Regions from separate parts of the Acetobacter pasteurianus genome, predicted to be linked through region 2. Evidence: riboswitches for the same ligand, from Rfam matches in the RefSeq annotation. Region 2 holds a riboswitch; each other region holds the start of a gene.
What was found. A riboswitch is a leader RNA that binds a small molecule or an ion and turns the genes downstream of it on or off. The one in region 2 is predicted to bind cobalamin.
Positions count from the first base shown of each region.

Region 1: another riboswitch for cobalamin. It lies ahead of FCN51_RS21030 (DUF2147 domain-containing protein); the one in region 2 lies ahead of FCN51_RS17175 (TonB-dependent receptor plug domain-containing protein).
Region 3: another riboswitch for cobalamin. It lies ahead of FCN51_RS19835 (carbohydrate porin); the one in region 2 lies ahead of FCN51_RS17175 (TonB-dependent receptor plug domain-containing protein).

Region 1 covers NZ_CP039846.2:1,619,458-1,627,336, reverse strand. The annotation lists gene FCN51_RS21050 (LysR family transcriptional regulator) at 1-638, opposite strand, end outside; gene FCN51_RS21045 (aromatic ring-hydroxylating dioxygenase subunit alpha) at 732-1,787, shown strand; gene dctA (C4-dicarboxylate transporter DctA) at 2,156-3,460, shown strand; gene FCN51_RS21035 (carbohydrate porin) at 3,823-5,415, shown strand; cobalamin riboswitch at 5,493-5,731, shown strand; gene FCN51_RS21030 (DUF2147 domain-containing protein) at 5,774-6,238, shown strand; gene FCN51_RS21025 (sorbitol dehydrogenase family protein) at 6,351-7,025, shown strand; gene FCN51_RS21020 (GMC family oxidoreductase) at 7,047-7,879, shown strand, end outside.
Region 2 covers NZ_CP039846.2:797,573-805,451, reverse strand. The annotation lists gene FCN51_RS17200 (hypothetical protein) at 1-223, opposite strand, end outside; gene FCN51_RS17195 (TonB-dependent receptor) at 353-2,602, opposite strand; gene FCN51_RS17190 (SDR family oxidoreductase) at 2,820-3,593, opposite strand; gene FCN51_RS17185 (LysR family transcriptional regulator) at 3,751-4,674, shown strand; gene FCN51_RS17180 (Na+/H+ antiporter) at 4,740-6,452, shown strand; cobalamin riboswitch at 6,505-6,737, shown strand; gene FCN51_RS17175 (TonB-dependent receptor plug domain-containing protein) at 6,873-7,879, shown strand, end outside.
Region 3 covers NZ_CP039846.2:1,354,539-1,362,417, reverse strand. The annotation lists gene FCN51_RS19835 (carbohydrate porin) at 1-1,066, opposite strand, end outside; cobalamin riboswitch at 1,186-1,406, opposite strand; gene FCN51_RS19830 (LysR substrate-binding domain-containing protein) at 1,524-2,471, shown strand; gene gabT (4-aminobutyrate--2-oxoglutarate transaminase) at 2,631-3,917, shown strand; gene FCN51_RS19820 (endoglucanase) at 4,295-4,951, opposite strand; gene ruvX (Holliday junction resolvase RuvX) at 4,954-5,418, opposite strand; gene gatC (Asp-tRNA(Asn)/Glu-tRNA(Gln) amidotransferase subunit GatC) at 5,499-5,786, shown strand; gene gatA (Asp-tRNA(Asn)/Glu-tRNA(Gln) amidotransferase subunit GatA) at 5,786-7,273, shown strand; gene gatB (Asp-tRNA(Asn)/Glu-tRNA(Gln) amidotransferase subunit GatB) at 7,270-7,879, shown strand, end outside.

The sequences.
Region 1 (7,879 bases), 820 kb from region 2:
GATGCAAGTGCCAATGGCTTTTCTGGCACAATAACAGGATATTCAGCACATACCGAAAACCGAGCAGAAGAATGTTGCGTAACTGGGTGCTTCGGAAGGCTCACTACTCCTAGCGGGAAAGAAAGCATTGAACGCACTTGCAAATCTCGCAAATCTGCAGGGTCTAACAGAAATGCCAGATCTCCCTCTCCCGCAAAAAGACGTTCTCCCAGTTCTGCATTATCGTGGATATGCATATTCAAAACAATTCCGGGGTATTGTTCTTTAAGGCGCGCAGCAATGCTGGGTAAAAATACGCGCGCCAAAGCCTCTGGCGCCAAAATATCTATGCGTCCACGGCGCATACCTTTTAGATCATCAATCTGACGGTTCAGGCTTTCAAAATCCTTCGCCCACCTGTTGGCATGTGCATAAAATAACTCGCCCACCGCAGTTAAACGCATGCCGGAAGAAAGACGCTCAAATAGTGGTGTCTCAAGCGCCTGCTCACCCAGAAGAATGTGTCTATCAATTGCCGAAGCCGCAATATGCAGGTCTTCCGACGCTTTGCGGATGGAGCCATGCCGTGCCACAGCCAAAAAATAGATCAGAAAGCGCGAAAATGGGTTCATTTGCCTGTTCTCAGTTTGAGAATGCATACTGCATGAAATAGATATATCCGATAATATACGCTTGATGAAACACTACCTCCTAAAGGAACGGGAAACCTTTCCCATTTAGGAGATGAAGCTGTGACGCCCCCAACCTGTGCCCGCCCCACCGAGAGCAGATTGCCCCGCGAGCTCAGTTTTGATGCTGATGACTGGCTTATTCTCGCCTCATACTGGCATCCCATTGCCCTTGTACGTGAACTGGAAGACAAACCTTTAGGCGTTACGTTACTTGATGCACCATTGGTTATTTATCGGGCAGGTGAAGACATTGTTGTGGCAGATGATCTGTGCCCGCACCGTGGCGTGCCACTCAGCATGGGCAAGGGTAACGGCCAGACAGTTGCCTGCGCCTATCACGGTTTCCAGTTTGGCCATCAAGGCCAGTGTGTACGTATTCCCGCCCACCCGGATAGCGCCATTCCTTCCCGACTGAATCTGCGCACTTATCCTGTGGTAGAAAGATATGGCTTGATCTGGACGTGCCTACGCCCACAGGACAATGAAGATATCTCCATTCCTTCCATGCCACATTGGGATGAAGCGGGCTTTCAACAGATCAACTGCCCATGGATAGACATTGCCGGTTTTGCTGGCAGGCAGGTTGAGGGCTTTATAGATGTTGCCCATTTTGCATTTGTTCATACAGAAACTTTTGCAGACCCAGACAACCCTGTTGTGCCAGCTTATATGCCCAAAATGACACCCTATGGGTTTGAGGCAGAATACCGCAGCAATGTAGGCAATTACCCTATTGGGCAATCAGAACGCGGACGGCCGGATTTTGAATGGCTGCGCCATTTTCGGGTGCATGTTCCCTTTACTGCCACACTGGAAATTCATTTCCCCGACAACGGGAGGCTGGTCATCATGAATGCAGCTTCTCCTGTTTCCGCAAAAAAAACACGCATGTTTGCACCCATGTGCCGCAACTTTGATACCGATCTGCCTTTGCAGGATGTTTATGATTTCAACCTGAAAGTCTTTGAAGAAGACCGTGCCTTGGTGGAAGCCCAAAAGCCTGAAAATCTGCCGCTTGACCCTTCCCTGGAAGTGCATGTGGTGGCAGACCGCAGCTCCATTGCCTATCGGCGTGCCTTACGCAACATTGGCTTAAGCCAGTTCTTCACCGCCTAAAAAGATACAATCATAACTGCCCTTCTTCCATGAAAGCGGCGCTGGTTAAACCAGCGCCGCTTTCATGTGAACAAAGAAGCAAGCTTACCTACCCTGAATTGCTAGCATTCAAAATAAAAATATGGTCAAACCCCACCTCATTACATTCATGTAATTATATCGCTGTAATCTAGGCTCTTCGCGCTGAATATTCACCTTACACACTGTTTGACCCCGGAAAACTCAAGAAAAAGAGATATACCCTCTCTTCCCAAACGATATAAACACGCGTTACCTTACGTGAGTCTGCGCGTATATTCTTGATATAACACTATATATTTCATCAGGATGCACCACAGGCACAAAAACAAGAACAGAAAGTTTTAGGCGTGCTTCCATCATCTGCTCCCCTTTCCAGTTCACACCAACGCTTCCTTTACCTTCAGGTTCTGGTGGCTGTGGGTGCAGGCATTGCCGTAGGTGCAATGTTTCCCTCTGTTGCTACGGCACTTAAACCGCTGGGAGATGGGTTTGTTAAACTTATCAAAATGGTCATTGCACCTGTTATTTTTCTAACAGTGTGTACAGGCATTGCAGGCATGGCGGACCTTAAGCAAACAGGCCGCGTAGCAGGTAAAGCCATGCTATATTTTTTGTGCTTTTCAACTTTGGCGCTGGCTATTGGCATGCTTGTGGCCAACGTTCTGCAACCCGGTGCTGGCCTACACATTAGGCCAGAAAGCCTTGATACAAGTTCTGTTACACAGTTTGTAAGTGCTGCTGCGCAACATCATTCCTTTTCAGATTTTTTGCTACAAATCATTCCCTCCACAACCGCTGGTGCGTTTACATCTGGTGAAATTTTACAGGTTCTGCTGGTTGCCATCCTGTTTGGCATCAGCCTGGCCAAAATGGGCAAAGCGGGTGAAACCGTTCTCAACCTGTTTTACAGCCTGACAGAACTTGTTTTTGGGGTTGTGCGTTTGGTGATGTATCTGGCCCCTATTGGGGCTTTTGGTGCCATGGCCTTTACCGTTGGTAAGTTTGGCCTGCATTCCATTCTGCACCTTCTCGCCTTGGTGCTGACATTTTACCTCACTGCCATTCTGTTTGTTGGCGTTGTTCTGGGGGTTGTGGCAAGATTAGCTGGCTTTAGCATTCTGCGGCTGTTGGTCTTTTTAAAAGAAGAGCTGCTGATTGTATTGGGCACCAGTTCTTCCGAATCTGCCCTGCCCGGTCTGATTGCCAAATTGGAACGGGCAGGCTGTTCCCAAGGAATTGTAGGGCTGGTTGTTCCCATGGGCTATTCCTTTAATCTGGATGGAACCAATATTTATATGACACTTGCCGCACTATTTATTGCGCAAGCAACTGATGTGCACCTTAGCTTTCAGGAGCAGCTTGCCCTGCTTCTGGTGGCTATGGTGAGTTCTAAAGGTGCTGCTGGTGTGACGGGAGCGGGCTTTATTACTCTGGCTGCAACACTTTCTGTTGTGCCCAGTGTACCTGTTGGGGGCATGGCCCTGATTCTGGGTATTGACCGTTTTATGTCTGAATGTCGTTCCCTCACCAATCTGGTTGGAAACGCTGTTGCTGCTATTGTTGTCTCACGCTGGGAGAATGCGCTGGATGATACGCAACTTCATGATGCCCTGCACGCGCAACCACAAATTACCAAAACACCTTCGACCTGATTATTATTTTCCGTGGGAAGCTCTCCTAGCTTCCTACGGATTTCTTGCATGCGTATTTTGGAACAAACCTTGTTGTAACATTGTAACTTCGTAAACTTTTTCTTGAATATTCGTTATAACAGAAAAAAATCCTTGAATCTTTCTATTCGTAATTTAGTTTCCATAATTCGTAATAATAAAAACAAAAACAAACGCGGAAACGAGAAAATGTTTGCAGAAATTATAAATCCTGTTTTTTAAAGAGAAAGTTGCCAGCCACCTTTCGCTTTAATCTCTGTATTTCTTCCCCTTGCTTCAGAAATACGCCGTTGCTTCATGCTAACCGCAGGCAATGGCCATTCTTGCGCCATGAGGATCGGGCGATGCCCTTAACTGATATCATTTCAAATTCAGAACAAAAAAGATCATGCTATCGGCAGGATTTTTTATTCATTGCCCGTTTACTCTACGCCGGAACAGTTCTTTTCACATTAGATATTGCTCTTAAAGCTTCCACTGCATACGCCCAGCAGAATGAACCCGCCAAATCTCTTGAGAAACCTGAACTATCTTCAAAACCTATTATCAACGCTGAAATACCGAAAAAACACAAGCGCCCAATAGCAGAAGAACGTCTGGAGGCTTTGTTTAATACAGAAAGTCTTTCCTATCTGTTAAACCACAACAATACAGCGTTACGTAGGCAGGATATCAGCGCAGGCTATTTTGTTGCTGAACAGGCTTTTGGCAATCTGGCCCCCGGCCTTAAACCTTGGCGCGACAGGTTAAGTGAGCACGGCTTTACCTTTGAGTTAACCTATAAAGGTGAAGGCATGGCCAATCTTGCCGGCGGCCTTTCAAAAGGTATGGATTACACGCACGAAATACGTGCCAGCATGCTGTTTGATCTGGGTAAGTTAACCGGTTGGAATCCGCTACAGGGCTGGTACCTGCATGGCATTGTGATGAACCGTGAAGGCCGGCAGGTTGGTTGGGATCATGTTGGGGAAAGAAATGTACTTCTTACAGAAGTATGGAGCATCCATGGCCCTGCAGCGGCTCGTCTGGCAGATCTGTATCTGGAAAAATCTTTCCTCAATAACCGCATCAATATCAATGTAGGGCGCATTTCACTTACGCACACATATTCTACTTCTATTTTGCTGTGTACGTTCATGACCATGTGTTCTGCGCCTATGGCTATAAGAGAACCGGCGGGTTGGAGCGTTTACCCCAAAACATCATGGGGTGGCACAGTACGCTTTCGGCCAACGCATGATCTTATCCTGCGCACTGGTATTTATCGCATCGGCCCTAAAGCACGCGATAACACAGGTTGGGCATGGGGCGATGAGCCTTATACGGGCATCCAAACGCCTATTGAATTAACGTGGGAACCATTTTTTGGCAGGCGCAAGCTTCCCGGTCATTACAAAATCGGCTTTGGCCACGATACGTCACCTTACCCTGACATGGTTGGCACCATTCCCGCCGCTTTTGCGGGATCGGTGCATCCACATAAACTCAAACCGCGTGATACATTTTATATAGAGGCAGATCAGATGGTATATCGCAGCCATGGCGAACACCAAATGGCTGGTGGATATGTATTGGCCGGGTTCATTCATAACACGCCAAGTAACTCTACATTCTCAAACGAATTTTATGCTGGAGCTTCCCTTCTGGGCATTATCCCTCACCGGCCATTGGATCGTCTGGGCGTAATGTATTCCTATTACCAGCTCAGCCCCCGTTTGGCCTACGGGCAACGCATGCAGGAAGCCGCTGGCGTTCCGCTTGGCCCTTATATCAATGGACCACAAACGCATTCCGCGATTCTGGAAGCGTATTACGGCATTCCCGTCACACCGGGCCTGGTTGTGACACCGGAGTTTGAATATATGATGCGCCCCGGAGAAACCTCGGTTATTCCCAATGCGATTCTGGCAGGGCTTAAAGTTATTGCTGCCCTGTAAGGCAAAGCGAGGCGCAAAAACATCTCACCTGCACTGCTTTTCCCATACTGGCACCAAGCCCTCTTATTGCTAGAATACACGCTTGAACAGATGGATGGTGCTGCGCAAGCAGCTTGAAAGGGAATGCCGTGCACGGGTTTCTGCCTCATATTGAAGCAGAAACTTATAGTCGGCAGCTGCTCCCGCAACTGTAAGGGGAGGTTGGACCTGCTGCCGGTTGCGGCTAGCCACTGGCCAGTAAAGCGGCTGGGAAGGCAAAAGGTCTGATAACACCATATTCCCAAGCCAGGAGACCTGCCTCCATCAGGCACATCACACCGGGCGGGATGAACCGATAGCGGCAGGACAAGGCAGTAAAATGTACAAACATGCCTTTAGCTCATTTATAACAGCACTGCTTTTTGCATGGGGCAGCATACCTTCTCATGCTTATGCACAAAGCGCCTCTACACCAACTATAACAGGACAATGGATTACAGAAGACGGCAAAGGCGTGTTCGATATCCATACATGTGGCGATAAGATGTGCGGGAATCTTGTCGGGTTAAACCTAACACAGGATGAAGAGGCTTCTGGCCGCAGAAAAACAGAATGTAACCTTCAAATGCTCAAAGGCTTCCACCCCATGGAAGGCCGGCATGACCATTGGAAAGGCCATATTTTTGACCCTCAAAGCAAAAATACTTACGATGCCATTATATGGGTGGCGGAAGACGGCTCCCTGAAACTGCATGGTTTTTTAGGTTTGGAACTCTTTGGCAGAACAGATACGTGGCAGCCGTTTCATGGCCATATAGGCAATAACTGCCGCATTAACTCTTGAGCATACCTGCCTCAACAGGCCATGAAATAGGTATTATGCCGTTATAACAGGTTGCAAGCTCAGGCCTTCTCTATAAAACCATTCAGAATTTGGAATTCAATATTTCTCCGCAATGTTTCATTCCAACAGAGCGGAGCCCGGCTTTGTAGGGAGAACCCGAAGAATGAGACAAACGCACAAGGGGCAGCCTGTAGCGGAATGGTGTGCATCCCCTAACGCCATGCGCCTGAACAAGCTTTTACGCATGTCCCGGCGAGATGTGCTTTTAGGCGGCATTGGTCTTTCTGTTGCAAGCACAACGGGGGCAGCCCTTGCTGCGGATACCTCTCCTGCCACCCCAAACAATGAAGACCTGTCCGGTTTTATGCAGGTATCCCAGCGCCTGACAGATAGAGATACGCTGAACCCCCAGATTGGTGCTGCTCTGTATGCCAACATCGTGCATGCCAATGCAGATCGGCAAGATAAACTCAATGCCCTGCATGCCCTGCTGGAGCGGGAAAAATTTACAACAGCATCAGCTTTTGCTCATGCTGCGGAAAAATCTGATCCAAAGCTTAAAGATGTCATCCACGAAATTCTAACCGGCTGGTACCGGGGCATTGCGGATGGCCAGGTGGTTGTTTACCGCTCTGCCCTGATGTTCGACATCACCAAGGATGCCGTTTACCCCAAAACCTACGCAACGGGCGGCCCATTCTACTGGACAAGTAAGCCACCAGAAGTTGCACGCCCCAAAGGGCACCCTGCACTTTCTGCTTCCGCCCTTGTTATCGAACCGACCTGATCTTACCGGATACCCCGCCTTATGCCCTCCGAAGAAAATCTTTCAGCCGACGTTGTGATCGTAGGATCAGGCGTTGCAGGTAGTTCTATTGCTAATGAACTGGCGCGTGCCGGTATTTCCGTCATTGTGCTAGAAGCTGGCCCGCGCGTTGACCGCCAGCATTTTGTAGAAAACTTCCGCAATCTGGAAAACAAGCCTTCCTATCAGGGGCCATTTCCGGCTGTCCCTTGGGCACGGCATCCGCCTGATCAGCAAACCCCGAACGATTACCTACACACCACCGGCCCGAATGCCGAAGCCTATCAACAGGTTTACCTGCGCATGATGGGTGGCACTACATGGCACTGGGCTGGTTGTGCCTGGCGCTACCTGCCATCAGACTTTGAACTGAAAACACGTTACGGTCAGGGTCGCGATTGGGCTTTGACATATGATGATCTGGAACCCTTTTACTATCAGGCAGAAGTCATGATGGGGGTTTGCGGGCCAGATCCTGCGGTGGAAGACCTTGGCTCCCCCCGCAAGCAGCCTTATCCTATGGATGCACTGCCCATTTCCTACGCTGCGCAGCAGTTCCGCAAGCTGATTCAGGAAAAAACACCGTGGCGCGTGGTGCACGAACCACAGGCGCGCAACACGCGCCCGTATGATAGTCGCCCAACGTGTGAAGGGCATAATAACTGCATGCCAATCTGCCCTATTGGGGCCATGTATAACGGCAGCTATTCCGTTTACCATGCAGAAGCCGCCGGGGCTAAGTTTATCCCCAATGCTGTGGTGTATAAGATTGAGCGAGACAGCGCGAACAAGCGCGTAACCGCCGTGCATTACTTTGACCCGGACAAAGGATCTCA
Region 2 (7,879 bases):
GGCGGTCAATATCCCCCACGTTTTCAGCGTGGTCTGCCTTTTCGGCTTCTGTGCGCTTGTGGGGGTTCTTGCGGTGGATTTCCAGCTCCTGCCGGGCCTTGGCAAAAACCTTCCGCCGTTCTTGAATGGCGGGCAGGCTGATATCCACAAAACTTAAAATGGCAACATTCAACCCGGCAGAAAGCTGAACAATGGCCTGAAAGTTGCCCCATGTCATATCCATTGGTCTGGCTCCTCCACGGGCTGGATATCCTCGTATTGGTGCCGTTTTCTGGGGCAAAATGCCGGTAAAATCAATCCATGCCCATGTGGGGGCTGTAGCGCGTGGGCAGCGCCACAGCCCATAACGTGCTTAGAAACCTTGGGAAATCCCACCCAGAATGGTGCGGCGCAGCCCGTATTGCGGGGCCCCCACGCCAATGCCAGAACCATCACGCAGCTTGTAGGTGTGATCCCCCAGATTGATCACATCTATGCGGAACTGCGTATCCCCCGGCCATGCACTGCCGAATGTGTTGTGGATGGTTTCCACGGCAGAGAAGTTGACGGTAGCGTAGGGCGTAAGCGCCACCCCGTTGGGCACAAGGCCATCGGCCCGCAGCCCGCTGCCATACACCATGGTGGCAGACAGCCGCAGCGGAAAGCGCGTTTTGTGGAAGAAGGAATACGCTGCCCCGGCAGACGCCGTCCAACGCTGATCATGATCCAGATGGATCCAGCGATGCTGGATGTAAGCCAGATCATCCGGGCTCATGTTAAACTGCGCGCTGGTGATATCCTTGCCAATGGCGCGAGACCACGCAAAGTTGCCATACAGGGAAAGCGGACCACGATCATAAGAGGTGCTGACCTCATACCCGTTCACCTGCCCACGGCGATAGTTAAAGCCGCTGAGGATGATGGGTGCACCAAACTGGCCTTCATCAATCAGGTTATGCGCCAGCTTGTAATAGGCATCGAACGAGACACGCCAGCCCGGCAGAATGGTTTGTTCAATACCGGCATCAAAGTAATGGTCGCGCTCGGCCCGCACCTTGTTGTTCTGGTAAACGGAGGGCGCGGCACTGGTGCCCGCAAATTTGTAAAGCGAGGAAGAACTGACAACCTCAAACGGCGGGGGCGTAAAGTAGCGTGAATATCCGGCGTGAATCACACCGCCTTTCCACGGCTTCCACACAATGTTCAGGCGTGGGCTCACCTGTTTTTCCGCTGTGTATTCGCTCACCCCATCAAAGCGCAGGCCGTAATTGATGGTCAGGTTGTTCAGTGGCCGCCATTCATCCTGCGCATACAGGCCGTACACCGTGCCGGTTTTGCCGCTGCCATCGTAAATGCTCAGGGGCGTGGTGCCAAAGGTGGCGTTGCCATCTGCATCCTCACCATCCTGCGCAAACACGCGAGAGAGGGATTTGGAGGTGTTGCGTTCTACAAAAAGCTGAAAACCAAAACGCACGGTGTGATCTTTTGCAGCACGCCATGTGACGTCATGCTGTGTGCCCATGGAAAAGACCGAGCGCGCGGCCTGCTGGGCAATACCGTTGTAAACCAGATCTCCCAGCCAGTCGGGGGAATAGCGCAGGCTGCTGTAGCGGGAGAACACGGAGCTTTGCAGGCTGAAGTCCCCCATCTCTTTCTGCAACGCCAGAATGGCAAAATCTGTAATCTGCTTCTGGTGTTCATCCAGATGCGCACTGTCCACGCTGCCATTCAACTGCTGTGCCAGATCGCTGCCAGAATAGGCGGGCATGGCAAACTGGGTTTGCTGGCCAGGGTTGTTGGGCAACTGGTATTCTGCGTTGGAAATACCGGCAATAAAGCTGATACGCGTATCTTCATCCGCCGTGTAACGCAGATGGCCCAGAAAGTGATACTGCTCGCTTAAATCATGGATGGCGTTGAAGGAGGATGTTGTATTTTCAATGCCCGTACGGTCATGCACATAATCCGCCGTGGCAAAGAAATCCCACTTCCCTTTATGAAAACCATATTGCAGGGAAGGGAAGAAGTAATCCCGCGCCCCACCGTAAAGCGAGAGATTGCCGCCCGAATTGGTGGTGCCGTTCTTGGTGTTGATATCCACCACAGCCGCCTGCAAAAACCCGAACTGGCTGGGCAACGCCCCTGTGGTGAGGGACATGTTATCTGCAAAGCGTGTCATCAACGCTTGCCCAAATACGCTCAACCCCTCCGGCAACTGCACGCCATCCAGCCGGAACTGCACCTCGTTATGGTCACCACGCACATGGATCTGCCCGTAGCTGTCCTGTGCTACGCCGGGCGCTTGCAGCAGAACCTGATTGAGCGGTGCGTTATCACCCCCCGGAATGGTTTCCAGCGCCTGCCGGCTGAACTTGTGCACCGTGGCCCCGGTAGAGGGCGAAAGTTCTGAACGCATGCGGTCCAGATGCGCGGTTACAATCACCTGCTCGGCATCGTTCTTGTCATGCGCAATAACTTTTACGGTTTGCGGCTTTGTTTCCGTGGGCTTCTGCTGCTGTTTCGTTTCCGTCGTGGTCGTGGTGGTTTCAGCCAGGGCCATGCTGCTGCCCAGAGCAGTAAAAACAGTAGAGCAGAGAAGAAGAGCGGCTGATCGAACCATCATGCTGTGCGCTGCCTTGGTTGAGTGTGGTGGAGGCGCAGCATGTATTATGTAACACTATAACATTACAACAGGAATGAACCCTGTTTGCTCAGCTTTCTGTGGGCTGTTGCACGCGCGCAACAGCTTTGCATTGAGGGCAGGGCACAAAAAAGGAGGCCACGCTTTGCACGTGGCCTCCCTGCACATGGCGTGTGCTGCAACGGGCACAAAGCCGGTTTTATTTTGTGGTGTACCCGCCGTTTACCAAAATGGTCTGGCCAGTCATCCACCAACCTTCAGAAACAATAAAGCGCACATAGGGTGCAATATCTTCAATGTCTGTCAGGCCTGTTTTGCTAAAGGGAGAAAGTGCCGCAGCGGTTTTGTGGTAAGCCACGGCATCTGCGCCTTCCTGCCCGTAAAAGAACGGCGTATCCATGGGGCCAGGGCCAATGGCGTTAACAGAAATGCCACGCGCGCCATATTCCTTGGAGGCTGCACGGGTGAAGTGTTCTACCGCAGCCTTGGAACCCGCATAGGTGGAATAGAACGGCGTGTAAGCCCCCAGCAAAGATGTGACCAATGTGAGCAGCTTGCCATTATCGGCCAGATGTTTTCCGGCTTCACGGATGAACTGATACGCCACCTTGGTGTTGATGGTGAACATGGCATCAAATTCTTCATCTGTGGTGTCTGCAATCGGCTTTTTCAGCACTTTGCCCACGGTGTTAATGGCAATGTCTGGCGCACCAAAAGCCGTTTTTGCATCTGCAAATAGTTTGGCTACTGCTCCGGGTTGTGTCAGATCAGCCTGAAAAGCCTCAGCCTGCGCGCCTGCCGCTTTTACAGCGGCCACTGTGGCATCGGCTTCTGGCTTGCTGGCCGCGCTATGGTAATGGATGGCAATGGCCTTGGCGCCATGTTCTGCCAGATCCCGCGCAATCAGCCCGCCCAGATTTTTGGCCCCACCGGCTATCAGAACGGTTTTGCCTTTAATGCTGTGGTCTACCATGTTGGGTGCTCCCTTGCATGTATCGGGGGCCGATGGATGTGGCTCCCGTTTTCTCTTGCTACCGTATCAGCTACAGTAGGCGGATAAAGCTGCCTGTTCTGACAACACTTGCCAGATTTCCCGAACAATCGGGTGGCAGCCCAAAAGGCTAACGCGCATGGATAGAATAGATCTTTTTCGCATTTTTGCCCGTGTGGTAGAGGCCGCCAGTTTTACCCACGCGGCAGAAACCTTGGGCATGCCGCGTTCCAGCGTATCCGCTGCCGTGCAGCAGCTAGAAAGCCGCGTGGGGGCACGTTTGCTTACGCGCACAACACGCACCGTTACCCCCACGCCAGATGGCGCCGCGTTTTACGAACACTGTCTGCGCCTTGTGGCGGATGTGGAGGAAGCGGAAAACCTGTTCCGCCAGAGTGAAAGCGCTGTGCAGGGTGTGCTGCGCGTCAATATGCCCGGCCGCATTGGGCGGCTGATTGTAGCCCCGGCCTTGCCCGATTTTTTGGCAACATATCCCGGTCTTTCGGTAGAGCTAGGGGTAACGGACAGGGCCGTGAACTTGGTGGAAGATGGGTTGGATTGCGTGCTGCGCGTTGGCCCCTTGCAGGATTCTGGCCTGATTGCCCGCCGCATGGGGGAGCTTGAACTCATAAACGTGGCCAGCCCCACATATCTTAAGCAGCATGGCACGCCCCAATGCCCGACAGATTTGCTGAAAGGGCACGAGGCCGTGCGTTATGCCTCCCCCCAGAATGGTCGGGTAGAACAGTGGGAGTGGGAGGAACACGGCCACACCCACATGCTGGATGTGCCGGGCCGCGTAACGGTTAACAGCGCAGAGGCCCTCATTGCCTGCACACTGGCCGGGCTGGGGGTTATTCAGATACCCGCTTACGATGTGCGCTCTTACCTGCACACAGGCCAGTTGGTGGAAATACTGCCCCAGTGGCGTGCGGCCCCATTGCCTATGGCGCTGCTTTACCCGCACAGGCGGCATCTTTCCATGCGGGTGCAGGTGTTTGCTACATGGTTGGAAGAGCTGGTGCGCCAGCAGGTTTTGCGCCCTGTTTCCGCTATTCCGTAAAGCGAGCGTGTATGTGCAGAATGTCCGTTGCATAAACACCTAAACACGCCCAAAGAGCGCAGGCCATGTTGACCATAGAAAACATTCTGCTGCTGCTTTTGCTGGCGGCAGTCAGCAGCCTGCTTGTTGCCCTGTTTAAACAGAAGGTGCCGCAGCCGGTTATCCTTATCATTCTGGGTGTGTTTGCTGCGGTGGCGGGCATGCATGTCAGCCTGCAGCCAGACATGTTCATGTTTGTGTTTCTGCCGCCATTGTTGTTTGCAGATTCATTTCGCATGCCATTGCGTGAGTTTGCAGAACTGCGCGGCCCCATTCTGTTTCTGGCCTTTGGGCTTGTGGTGCTCAGCACGCTGGTATGTGGCTATGCCATCCACTGGATTGTGCCAGAGCTGGGCCTGCCCATCTGCTTTACACTGGCGGCCGCACTTTCCCCCACAGATACGGTGGCGGTTTCCAGCCTTATTGAAGGGCGCAAGGTGCCCAACCGGCTGTTGCAGATTTTATCGGGCGAGGCCCTGTTTAATGATGCCTCCGGCCTTGTGTGCTTTCGCTTTGCCATGGCCGATGCCCTTACGGGTGAGTTCTCATACAGGCAGGCTTTTGGCACATTCTTAATGGTGGCGCTGGGTGGTCTGCTGGTAGGCGCTGCGGTGGCATGGCTGGCTGTTAAGCTCAACCGCGTGCTGGTGCGCCGTGGGTATGATGATCCGCAATCCCAGATCATCTTTGTGCTGCTCTTGCCGTTTTTAATGTACGCCGCGGCAGAAGCGGTTGAATGTTCGGGCATTCTGGCCGCCGTGGCAGGCTGCATGGTGCTCAAACTTTCCGGCATGATAGAGGACACCGCCACTTTTACCCGCCTGCAGGCCACAACAGTCTGGAACATTGTCAGCTACGTTTTTAACGCGCTTATCTTTTTGTTTCTGGGCATGCAGTTGCCAGAACTTCTGCAACATGGCGTGGCGCTGGGCCATAAATACGATGTGGCCTTGTGGCAGGTTGGCCTGTTTGTGGTGCAGATATACGCCATCATGCTGGCCATGCGCTTTGCAGGTGTATGGACATCCGTTTTTGGCCGTTGGGTGGTGGCGCGCATTGGCAGCCTGCCGTTTGAACCCACAGGTTTTGCAGGCAGCATGTTGCTGACATTCGCTGGCGTGCGCGGGGCCGTTACGCTGGCGGCTGTGCTTTCCCTGCCAGAAGGCACAGATGGCACGGATGCCTTTCCCATGCGCGATGCCGTGGTGGTGGCCGCTACAGGCGTAATTGTTCTCTCCCTGTTGGCAGCCAGCGTGTTCATCCCGCTGTGCCTGCGCTTTTTGCCGCAGGAAACGGTGGACAAGAACGCGCAGGAAGAAAACATGGCCCGCCAGAAGCTGATACGCGCAGCCCTTGCGGTGCTGACAAAAGCGCGGGCGCAACCGCCAGTCCCCACCCCCAAAGGCACAGCACTTGCCAAGCCGGAGGGGCAAAATGCCGCAGATGAAGCCCTGCGGCAGGAGGTGATAGACCGCCTGTACCAGCTTTATCACAGCCGTTTGGAAGAAGAGGACGAAACGCCGCGCATCACGCCGCTAGACCGCAGCCGCGCGCTACGCCATGCGCGTATGGAACTGGCGCTGCGCCTGCAACTGCTACGGGCCGAACGGCAGGCCATGCGGGATATGACATCACGCAGCGAGATCAATGACCAGACAGAATGGAAGCTCCAGCAGGAACTGGATTATGAGGAGCAGGTTATTCGCTCCCAGTCCCAGCGCCTCCCGCGTGAAGCCTAAAGCCAGCCGCCGCGCTGGGGTGTGCTTTTGTTGACAAGCCACCCCCAGCCTGTAAACCACACCGCATGATGGTTTCCCCCCTAGGGGAATGAAAAGGGAACCGGGTGCCCGCGCCATTGCCTGCAATGGTTTTGCGATATTCCCGGGCTGTCCCCGCAACTGTAAGCGGCATGGATGTGCACACACAGCGCCAAGCGCTGGCCCACTGGAACAAACCTTTCCGGGAAGGGGTGCCACAACCGAAAAACCGCAAGCCAGGAGACCTGCCATCAGCACACAGTTGCAGACGGGGCATGTCAGCCGGGGTGTGCTGGCAGGCTGGGCAAGCGGTCAGCCAATGGGGTGGTTTGTGCCCTGTGGTGGAAAAAGCCGGGCCAAGTCTCGTGGCAACGCTGTTAAACCGCGAGATTGCCTTAACCCATGCGCCTAAAAACTCTTTTGCTTACTGGCTCTTCCCTGTTGCTGGTAGAAACCACTGCCGCTATGGCCGCAGATGTTGCAAACCCCACCACATCAACGGGTAAAAACACTGTTGCTGCCAAAGTGGCTTCCACCGCTCCGGCGCAAAATGCGCCTGTTTCTACCGGGGCGGAGGGCACGCAGGCTGTGCAGGCCCGCAGCACACAGGCTTACCCGGATTACGTTACGGTAAGTGCAGCACGCCACCCCATGCGGGCGGATGAAATTGGCACGGCCATGACGATTGTGACCGAACAGCAGATCCTCACCCAGCAGCGCCGTACGCTTACAGATATTCTGGCCCGCCAACCGGGGTTGAATGTGGTGCGCTCTGGCGGCTTTGGCGGCACCACCTCCATTTTCATGCGCGGCAACAATGCCAACGAGGTGAAAGTGCGGCTGGATGGCATGGATATTAACGATGGCAGTTCCACCTCTGGTGCGTTTGATGCTGCTCAGTTTGTAACCGATGGCATGGGCCGCATAGAAATTCTGCGCGGGCCACAAAGCGGCCTGTACGGGGCAGATGCCATGGCCGGGGTTATTGATATTACCACAGCACAGGGGCAGGGCAGGTTTACGCCTTTTGTGCGGGTGGAAGGTGGATCTTACGGCACGTTTAACCAAGTTATGGGCGCGCGCGGCAGTAAGGGAAAGTTCCATTACAATGTTGAGCTTTCCCATTACCGGCAGGATGGTTTTCATGAAATCCCACGCTATATCGGCCGCTATTTTGGCGCAGACAAGGAACAGCGCCACCGGGGGGACAGAAACGATAACCGCTCCGCTAACATTCGCCTTGGCTATGATGTCACCCATAATTTTGATCTGGGGCTCACGGCTCGGCTGATTCAGAGCAACCTGCACACCTACAGCGCCTATAATATGGAAGATGAATATTACAGCCGCCTAGGATATTACGGTGATGTGGGAAGCGAGCGTGAACACACCACGCAAAATCAGGCCAT
Region 3 (7,879 bases), 560 kb from region 2:
CGTAATAGCCACCCAGCTTGTAGATACCCGGCAGACCGGGGTCCTGAGTGACATGCGACATGTCATCGGGTTGGGGGTTGAGGGCATATTGCAGTTCGGTAATCAGCAGCGCACCGGTGCCCATGTTGAAGTTGGCGCCATCTTCATCATGAGTATTCTGATTGGTGGGATCTGCACTGTTGCCGCCGTTCTGGATGCCAAAGGAGTTGTTGCGATTGCCCGGCGGGTTGTCATCCGCTGCGGCAAACATGAAGGTGAACTTGTCTGAGGGACGATACCGGATGCGAATGGCCGGAGAAGACAGCGGCCAGGATGGCCCACCGGCATACAGGTTGACCGATGGCGCCATGGGCCAGCCGAAGTTGGAGTTCAGATACAAAGCCCCGTAATCACTGATCAGGAACTCGGTATCCAGATCCTGCTGCCCGATCTTGACGTCCAGCTTGCCGTCCAAAAAGGACTGCTGATACCACAGCTCAAACAGGCGTGTGGAACGATCGGCCTCGAACCCGCTGACAGGGTTGAAGTTGGCCAGATGATCCTGCGAGATGGAGCGCCCGCGCAACTGCAGGGCGCTGACATTGAATGTGCCGCCCTTCAGGCCGATCAGCTTTTCCAGATCGACCGTCAGGGTGGGCATGGTCACACCATCATAGGCGGGGCCGGTGCCCGACCCGCTGGCGCCATCAGCCCCCGAGGCCGTGCCCCCTGTGGCATTGCCCCACAGTTCATCCACTTCCTGAATGTCAAAGCTGATGCCGTGTCTGGCCATCCAATCCCGCGCGCCCCACATGTTGCCCAGCAGGTGGTCACTCATGTCTGGCGTGTCATCGCCTTTTTTCTCGGAAGCCGCTGCCTCTGCCGCACGCTGGGAATCCCGCACCGTGGCCGGGTCAATCTGTTCAATCAACGGCCCTGAATTGCCTAAACGACGACGGTCCTGCTCAACCTGCGTCTCTTCACCATGCGCTAGGATGGGCAAGTTGCCCAACACCCCTCCGGCCAGAAGCAAACAATGCAGAGAATACGGAAATCTCTTCCAAATTCTGTTTGTAGGGAAAGGCATTGTTACACTTCACCGCGCAGCATGAAGGTAAAACAACCAAAGGGATTACGAGAAAAACCTGCCAAAAGTGGCGGAGTAAACATAGTACATTATCCACCTCCGGCTCCCTCGCCCGGCGGTTAAACAAGACAACAACGGCAGGTCTCCTGACTTGCGGGTCATGGCACGTTACTCAGCCTTCCCGATGTTGCCACCAGTGGCTGCCGCTTTATACGGCCAAGGAGTAATACGCTCTCCGCCTACAGTTGCGAGGGCAGTTGCCGACTGGGTTCCTGGTACTGGAGCCTCCGGCATTCCCTTTCAAACCCGCTTGCGCGGGACCGTTGTAAGGTGGCGTAACCCTTACCTTATTTTGGCCTTATATTTCAATCTTTGGCTGAATATACGTGCATCACTCTTGCCAGAACTCTCATTTTAACCCACCTGTTTCTCCAGACTTTTCCCTGACTGGCGACTTATGGACCAACGATACCGCATTCCACCTCTAGCCATGCTCAATGCCTTTACGGCATTTGCACGCACGGGCGGTATCAGACGGGCAGCAGCAGAGTTGCGCGTAGATCACGCCGCCATCAGCCGCCACATTCGGGATCTGGAAAATATTCTAGGCACCCCTTTGCGAGATAAGGAAACGGGAACCCTTACACTTGCAGGGCATACCTATTATTCCCGCATCACCCCATTATTGGAAGAACTGGCGACAGCTACAGCAGATATTCGCAACCATACGCCGCCCCTTACCATTACCTGTGCGCATGGATTTGCTTATCATTGGCTGCTGCCGCGGCTTTCCACTTTTCGGCGTGCACACCCTCAACTGGAAATCATGCTGCGCCCGGTAGATGCCAATACGGCGTTTCATGTTACTGGCGTGGAAACAGATAATCATGCCCATATCGGCTATGTACGGGATGATGCTCCGTTAGCCGAGCCACGCAATACGCGCAGCATGATTATTGCACGGCCGGATGTGTTTCCGGTAGCGGCCCCCATCTGCCTGACAGAACTGGGCGGCCAACCCCGCACAACGGCAGATTTGCTGCGCGCGCCCTTGTTGCAGGAAGAAGATGAAGCCGAATGGAAACTTTGGTTTCATGCACAAAATGTTGCCTGCACAAAACTGCCAGCCGCAACGCGCCTGTGGCAGGCCCATATTACATTGGCTGCTGCGCGCGCTGGAGAAGGCATCGCCCTGGGCAATATTTTCCTGCTGGGAAATGATCTTGAAACAGGCCATCTGGTGCGCGTGCAGCCTACGCAAACCCCTTTGCGAGAAGTGGCCTTGGGGGCTTATCTGCTGCGGGCTTCCACCGCCACATGGGAGAAAAAATCCCTCATCACGTTCCGAAACTGGCTTTTGGAACAAGTAGAACTGGAAACCCAGAACACATCCACCCTGCCTTAATGCTGGCAGGCATAGGCACACCAAATATGTACGCGCCAAATAGATGGTGACTTTTTATCACCATAGAGGCAACAAAAAATCTCCTCCCCCTGCCGTGCGAAACATTTTACGGAACAGAAACAACTTTGCCCGCAACATAGTTCCCGGGAGCCCGTATTAATGGCCACGAATAAAGACCTTCTGAACCGCCGCACCAATGCTGTGCCGCGCGGTGTTGCCACCTCCACCCCTGTTTTTGCAGACCGCGCAGAAAATGCCGAAATCTGGGATGTGGAAGGCAAACGCTATGTTGATTTTGCCGGCGGCATTGCCGTTCTGAACGTTGGCCATCGCCACCCAAAAGTAATGGACGCTGTTAAAAAGCAGCTAGACCGTTTTACCCACACAGCTTTTCAGGTTTCTGCTTACGAGCCCTATATTGAACTGGCTGAAAAGCTGAACGCCCGCGCACCGTTTTCTGGCGATGCCAAAACCATTTTCTTCACCACGGGTGGGGAAGCTACAGAAAACGCCGTAAAAATTGCGCGTGCCGCAACTGGCCGTAATGGCGTGATTGCTTTCTGTGGTGGGTTCCACGGTCGCACGCTGCTGGCTTCTGCACTTACGGGTAAGGTTCTGCCTTACAAGGCACCTTTCGGCACCCTGCCTGGCGAAGTTTACCACATCCCCTTCCCCGATGGTCATGACATCACGGTGGAAGACAGCCTGAAGATGCTGAACTTCCTGTTTGCTGCTGATATCTCCCCCAACAATGTGGCCGCCATTATTATTGAGCCTGTGCAGGGTGAAGGCGGCTTCCGCGTTGCCCCTACTGCACTGCTCAAACACCTGCGCGCGATTTGCGACCAACACGGCATTAAACTGATTGCCGATGAAGTGCAGAGCGGCTTTGCCCGTACTGGCAAGCTGTTTGGTATTGAACATTCTGGCGTAGAACCGGATCTGGTGTGCATTGCCAAATCTCTGGCAGGTGGCTTCCCACTTTCTGGCGTCATTGGCCGTGCGGAACTGATGGATTCCGTGCCTCCGGGTGGCTTGGGTGGCACATATGCTGGTGCTCCGCTGGGCTGTGCTGCTGGGCTGGCTGTGTTGGATATTATTGAAGAAGAAAAGCTGCTGGACCGCGCCAACAGCATGGGCGAACGCCTGAAAGCCCGCATTGCAGGCTGGCACAAGCGCACAGATATGCTGCCTGTCAGCATGCCACGTGGGCTAGGCGCAATGGTTGCCTTTGATATTCTGGAACGCCATGAAGGTGTGGAACAGCGCAAGGGCTTTGGTTCCAAACTGTGTGCCCGTGCCTGTGAAAAAGGCCTGATCCTGTTGGCCTGTGGTGTGCAGGGCGCTACAATCCGTATCCTGACACCGCTGACTGCATCTGATGAACTGGTTGATGAAGGCTTGGACATCATCGAACAGATTCTGCTGGAAGAAGCAAAAGCCTGATCTGCATTTTTCTGCAGTCATCAGTAAAAAGGCGGCCTTTTCTGGGGCCGCCTTTTTCTTTGCCTTGTCATATATTTTTAAAATCAGAATTCATTTCATCAAGTATACCGTCATAGTCAGGCCATCATTCCTGCTTAGTCTTAAAAATAACGATCAAGAAAAACAGGAGGCCAGAATGACAGCATTTGGCGCGTATTGGCTGCAAATACAAAATTCTTTTCGCAAATTACTTCACGCTTTGCACAATTTAAAAATGCGCAAAGCTGCACATATCAAACATTAAATATTCCAGCCCCTCCTGTTTCCTATGCAAACAACAAAAAAGCCCGCCTACCATTAAAGGTAGAGCGGGCTTTTTTAGCCGTCGTTATACAGCGTTATTTTTTGTCATCAGAAAACGTGTTCTGGCCCCAGCGGCCAACATCATGCGCGGCATTTTCTGTGCCTTCCTTGGTCTTGTTCCAAGCGTGCTCAGTGCCTTCACTTGTTTTGTCCCAAGCCTTGCGAGAACCGTCCTTGGTTTTATCCCAAGCCTTTTCGGTGCCATCGCTGGTCTTGTTCCAAACCTTGTGGGAGCCTTCCTTAGTTTTGTCCCAGGTTTTTTCAGTGCCTTCGCGGGTTTTATCCCAAGCGTTGTGGGTGCCTTCCTTGGTCTTATCCCACGCCTTTTCACTGCCTTCGGTGGTCTTGTCCCAAGTCTTGCGAGAACCGTCCTTGGTCTTGTCCCACACTTTTTCTGTGCCGTTGCTTGTCTTTTCCCAAGCCTTGTTCGTGCCTTCCTTGGTCTTGTTCCACGCGTGCTCGGTGCCTTCACGGGTGTTATCCCATGCGCGGCCCAACACGCCTTCTTCAGCATGGGCGCAAGGCAGACTTAGAGCAAACATGGCAGCACCCAGCAGAGTTGTAGCGGCCATCCGAAAAGAATTATGAGACACGAGATACATCCTCTTAAGTGAAAACCTTATCGTTAAAGGTAAGTATTCAAAGGCTTTATGGCAAATGTACGCCACATCCGTGGCAATACCGCCAAACACGTTTAACGTGGCAGAGAGTCCAGCGCGGCCTGCAAGATGTATGCTGCAGCCAGCCGATCCACCATTTCCGCCCGACGCGCGCGGGAGAGATCGGCCTCATCAATAAGCATACGATTCACAGCGGATGAGGAAAGGCGCTCATCCCACTGGCACACGGGCAAACCTGTCTGTTCCGAAAGCGCAAGCGCCCAATCATGGCTAGCCTGCGCTGCGGGGCCAAAGGACCCATCCAAAGAAAGAGGGATCCCCACAACCATGCCGCCAATTTCGTGTTCTTTGGCAAGATCACGAATAAAATTGGCCATTTGCCCCAGCTTACCGCGCTTTACTGTTTGGAATGGTGAGGCCACCATGCGCGAAACATCGGAAAGCGCCAGCCCCACCTGCTTTTTGCCGGGGTCTATCCCCAGCAGGCGTGCGTGTCTGGGCAGGGTTGCAACAAGGTCTGTCAGGCTAAGCAGTGTCATACGGACGGTATGTTGCCTTTCGCGCGATTATGCTAGGTGCTTTCTTCCTATTGAGATCAAGAAAAGAGGGGTCCGCTTTCATGTCGCTAGACCTTGCGACCACCCGCCGCATTGCCAAACTGGCCCGTATCGGGCTGGAAGAGCATGAGCTTGAAGCCACACGCCAGAAGCTGAACGGTATTCTGGGCTGGATTGACCAGCTTGCCGAAGTGGATGTGGAAGGCGTTCCCCCCATGGTGGGGACAGAAACCGAAACCCTGCGCCAGCGGGAAGATAAGGTAACAGACGGCAACTGCCGTGATGCCCTGCTGGCCTGTGCGCCAGAAACATCTGGCCCCTTCTACACAGTACCCAAGGTGGTGGAATAATGCTGACCGGACTGACGCTCACCCAAGCGCGTGAAGGGCTTGCCGCCCGCAAATTTTCTGCACGGGAACTGGCCAAAGCCCAGATGGACGCCATTGCTCGCCTGAACCCGGTGCTGAATGCCTATATTACCGTGCTGCCAGAAGAAACAGTTCTGGCTGCGGCAGATGCGGCAGATGCGCGTTACGCCGCAGGCACTGCAGGCCTTATGGATGGCCTGCCCATTGGTGTGAAAGATCTGTTCTGCACCAAGGGCGTGCGCACCACGGCCGCCAGCAAGATGCTGGAAAACTTTGTGCCGCCTTATGAAAGCACAGTAACAGCCAACCTGCTGAAAGCTGGTGCGGTTTTCCTTGGCAAAACCAACCTTGATGAATTTGCCATGGGCTCTGCCAACATCACATCGGCTTTCGGACCGGTGGCAAGCCCGTGGAAGCGTAAGGATGATCCCTCCGCCACACTGGTGCCGGGTGGATCTTCCGGTGGGTCTTCCGCCGCTGTTGCTGCTGGCTTGGGCCTTGCTGCCACAGGCACGGATACCGGTGGTTCCATCCGCCAGCCTGCCGCGTATTGCGGTATTGTGGGGCTAAAGCCCACCTATGGCCGTTGCAGCCGCTGGGGCACCATTGCCTTCGCAAGCTCGCTCGATCAGGCTGGCCCCATGACGCGCAGCGTGGCAGATGCCGGACTGATGCTGGAAGCCATGGCTGGCTTTGATGAAAAAGACAGCACCTGCTCAAACCGCCCAGTGCCTGCTTTCAGCAAAGCTGTTGGTAAAAGCGTAAAAGGCCTGCGCGTGGGTATTCCCACAGAATATCGCTCCCCCAACCTGCCAGCAGAAGTTGTGGCTATGTGGGAACAAGGCATTGCGTGGCTGAAAGAAGCCGGTTGCGAGATTGTGGATGTTTCTCTCCCGCACACCAAATACGGCCTGACCACCTATTACATTATTGCTCCGGCTGAATGCTCCTCCAACCTGGCGCGTTATGATGGCATCCGCTTTGGCATCCGCAAGGATGCGCCTACGCTGGATGGTGTATATGAAGCCACACGTGCCGCAGGGTTTGGTGCAGAAGTGCGCAACCGTATTCTGATGGGCACCTACGTGCTTTCTGCAGGCTATTACGATGCTTACTATCTGAAAGCCCAGAAAGTCCGCACCCTTATCAAGCGCGATTTTGAACAGGCGTTTGAAAATGTAGATGTGCTGCTAACCCCCACCGCGCCATCTGCTGCCTTTGCGCAGGGTGAAAACATGGATGACCCGGTGCAGATGTATCTGAACGATATCTTTACCGTGCCCGCCAGCATGGCCGGCGTGCCTGCCCTTTCCGTTCCGGTTGGGCTGAACGGTAATGGCCTGCCGCTGGGGCTGCAGGTCATTGGCAAGCATTTTGATGAAGAAACCGTGCTGTCCATTGGCGGCGCGTTAGAAGCGGCGGCAGGCTTTACGCACCTTCCGTCCGTACATGCGGGAGCAGGCGCATGAGCTACGTAATTGAAGGTAAAACCGGCCCGTGGGAAATTGTGGTGGGGCTGGAAGTGCATGCACAGGTTATCAGTCAGTCCAAGCTGTTTTCCGGTGCTTCCACAAAATTTGGGGGTGACCCGAACACACAGGTCAGCCTTGTTGATGCGGCCTTCCCCGGTATGCTGCCTGTTATCAACAAGGAATGCGTGGCGCAGGCCATCCGCACCGGGTTGGGGCTGAATGCCCAGATCAACCTGTTCAGCCGGTTTGACCGTAAAAACTACTTTTACGCCGACCTGCCGCAGGGTTACCAGATCAGCCAGTTCGAGCACCCGATCATCGGCAAGGGTTCTATCGAAATTGAGCTTCAGAACGGCGAAACACGCCAGATTGGCATTACCCGCCTGCATCTGGAACAGGACGCCGGTAAGCTGCTGCATGATCAGGACCCCACAAAATCCTTTGTGGACCTGAACCGCGCCGGTGTGGCCCTGATGGAAATTGTGAGCGAACCCGATATTCGCGAACCAGAAGAAGCCGGGGCCTACCTGCGTAAGCTGCGCCAGATTCTGCGCTATCTGGGCACGTGTGATGGCAACATGGAAGAAGGCTCCATGCGTGCAG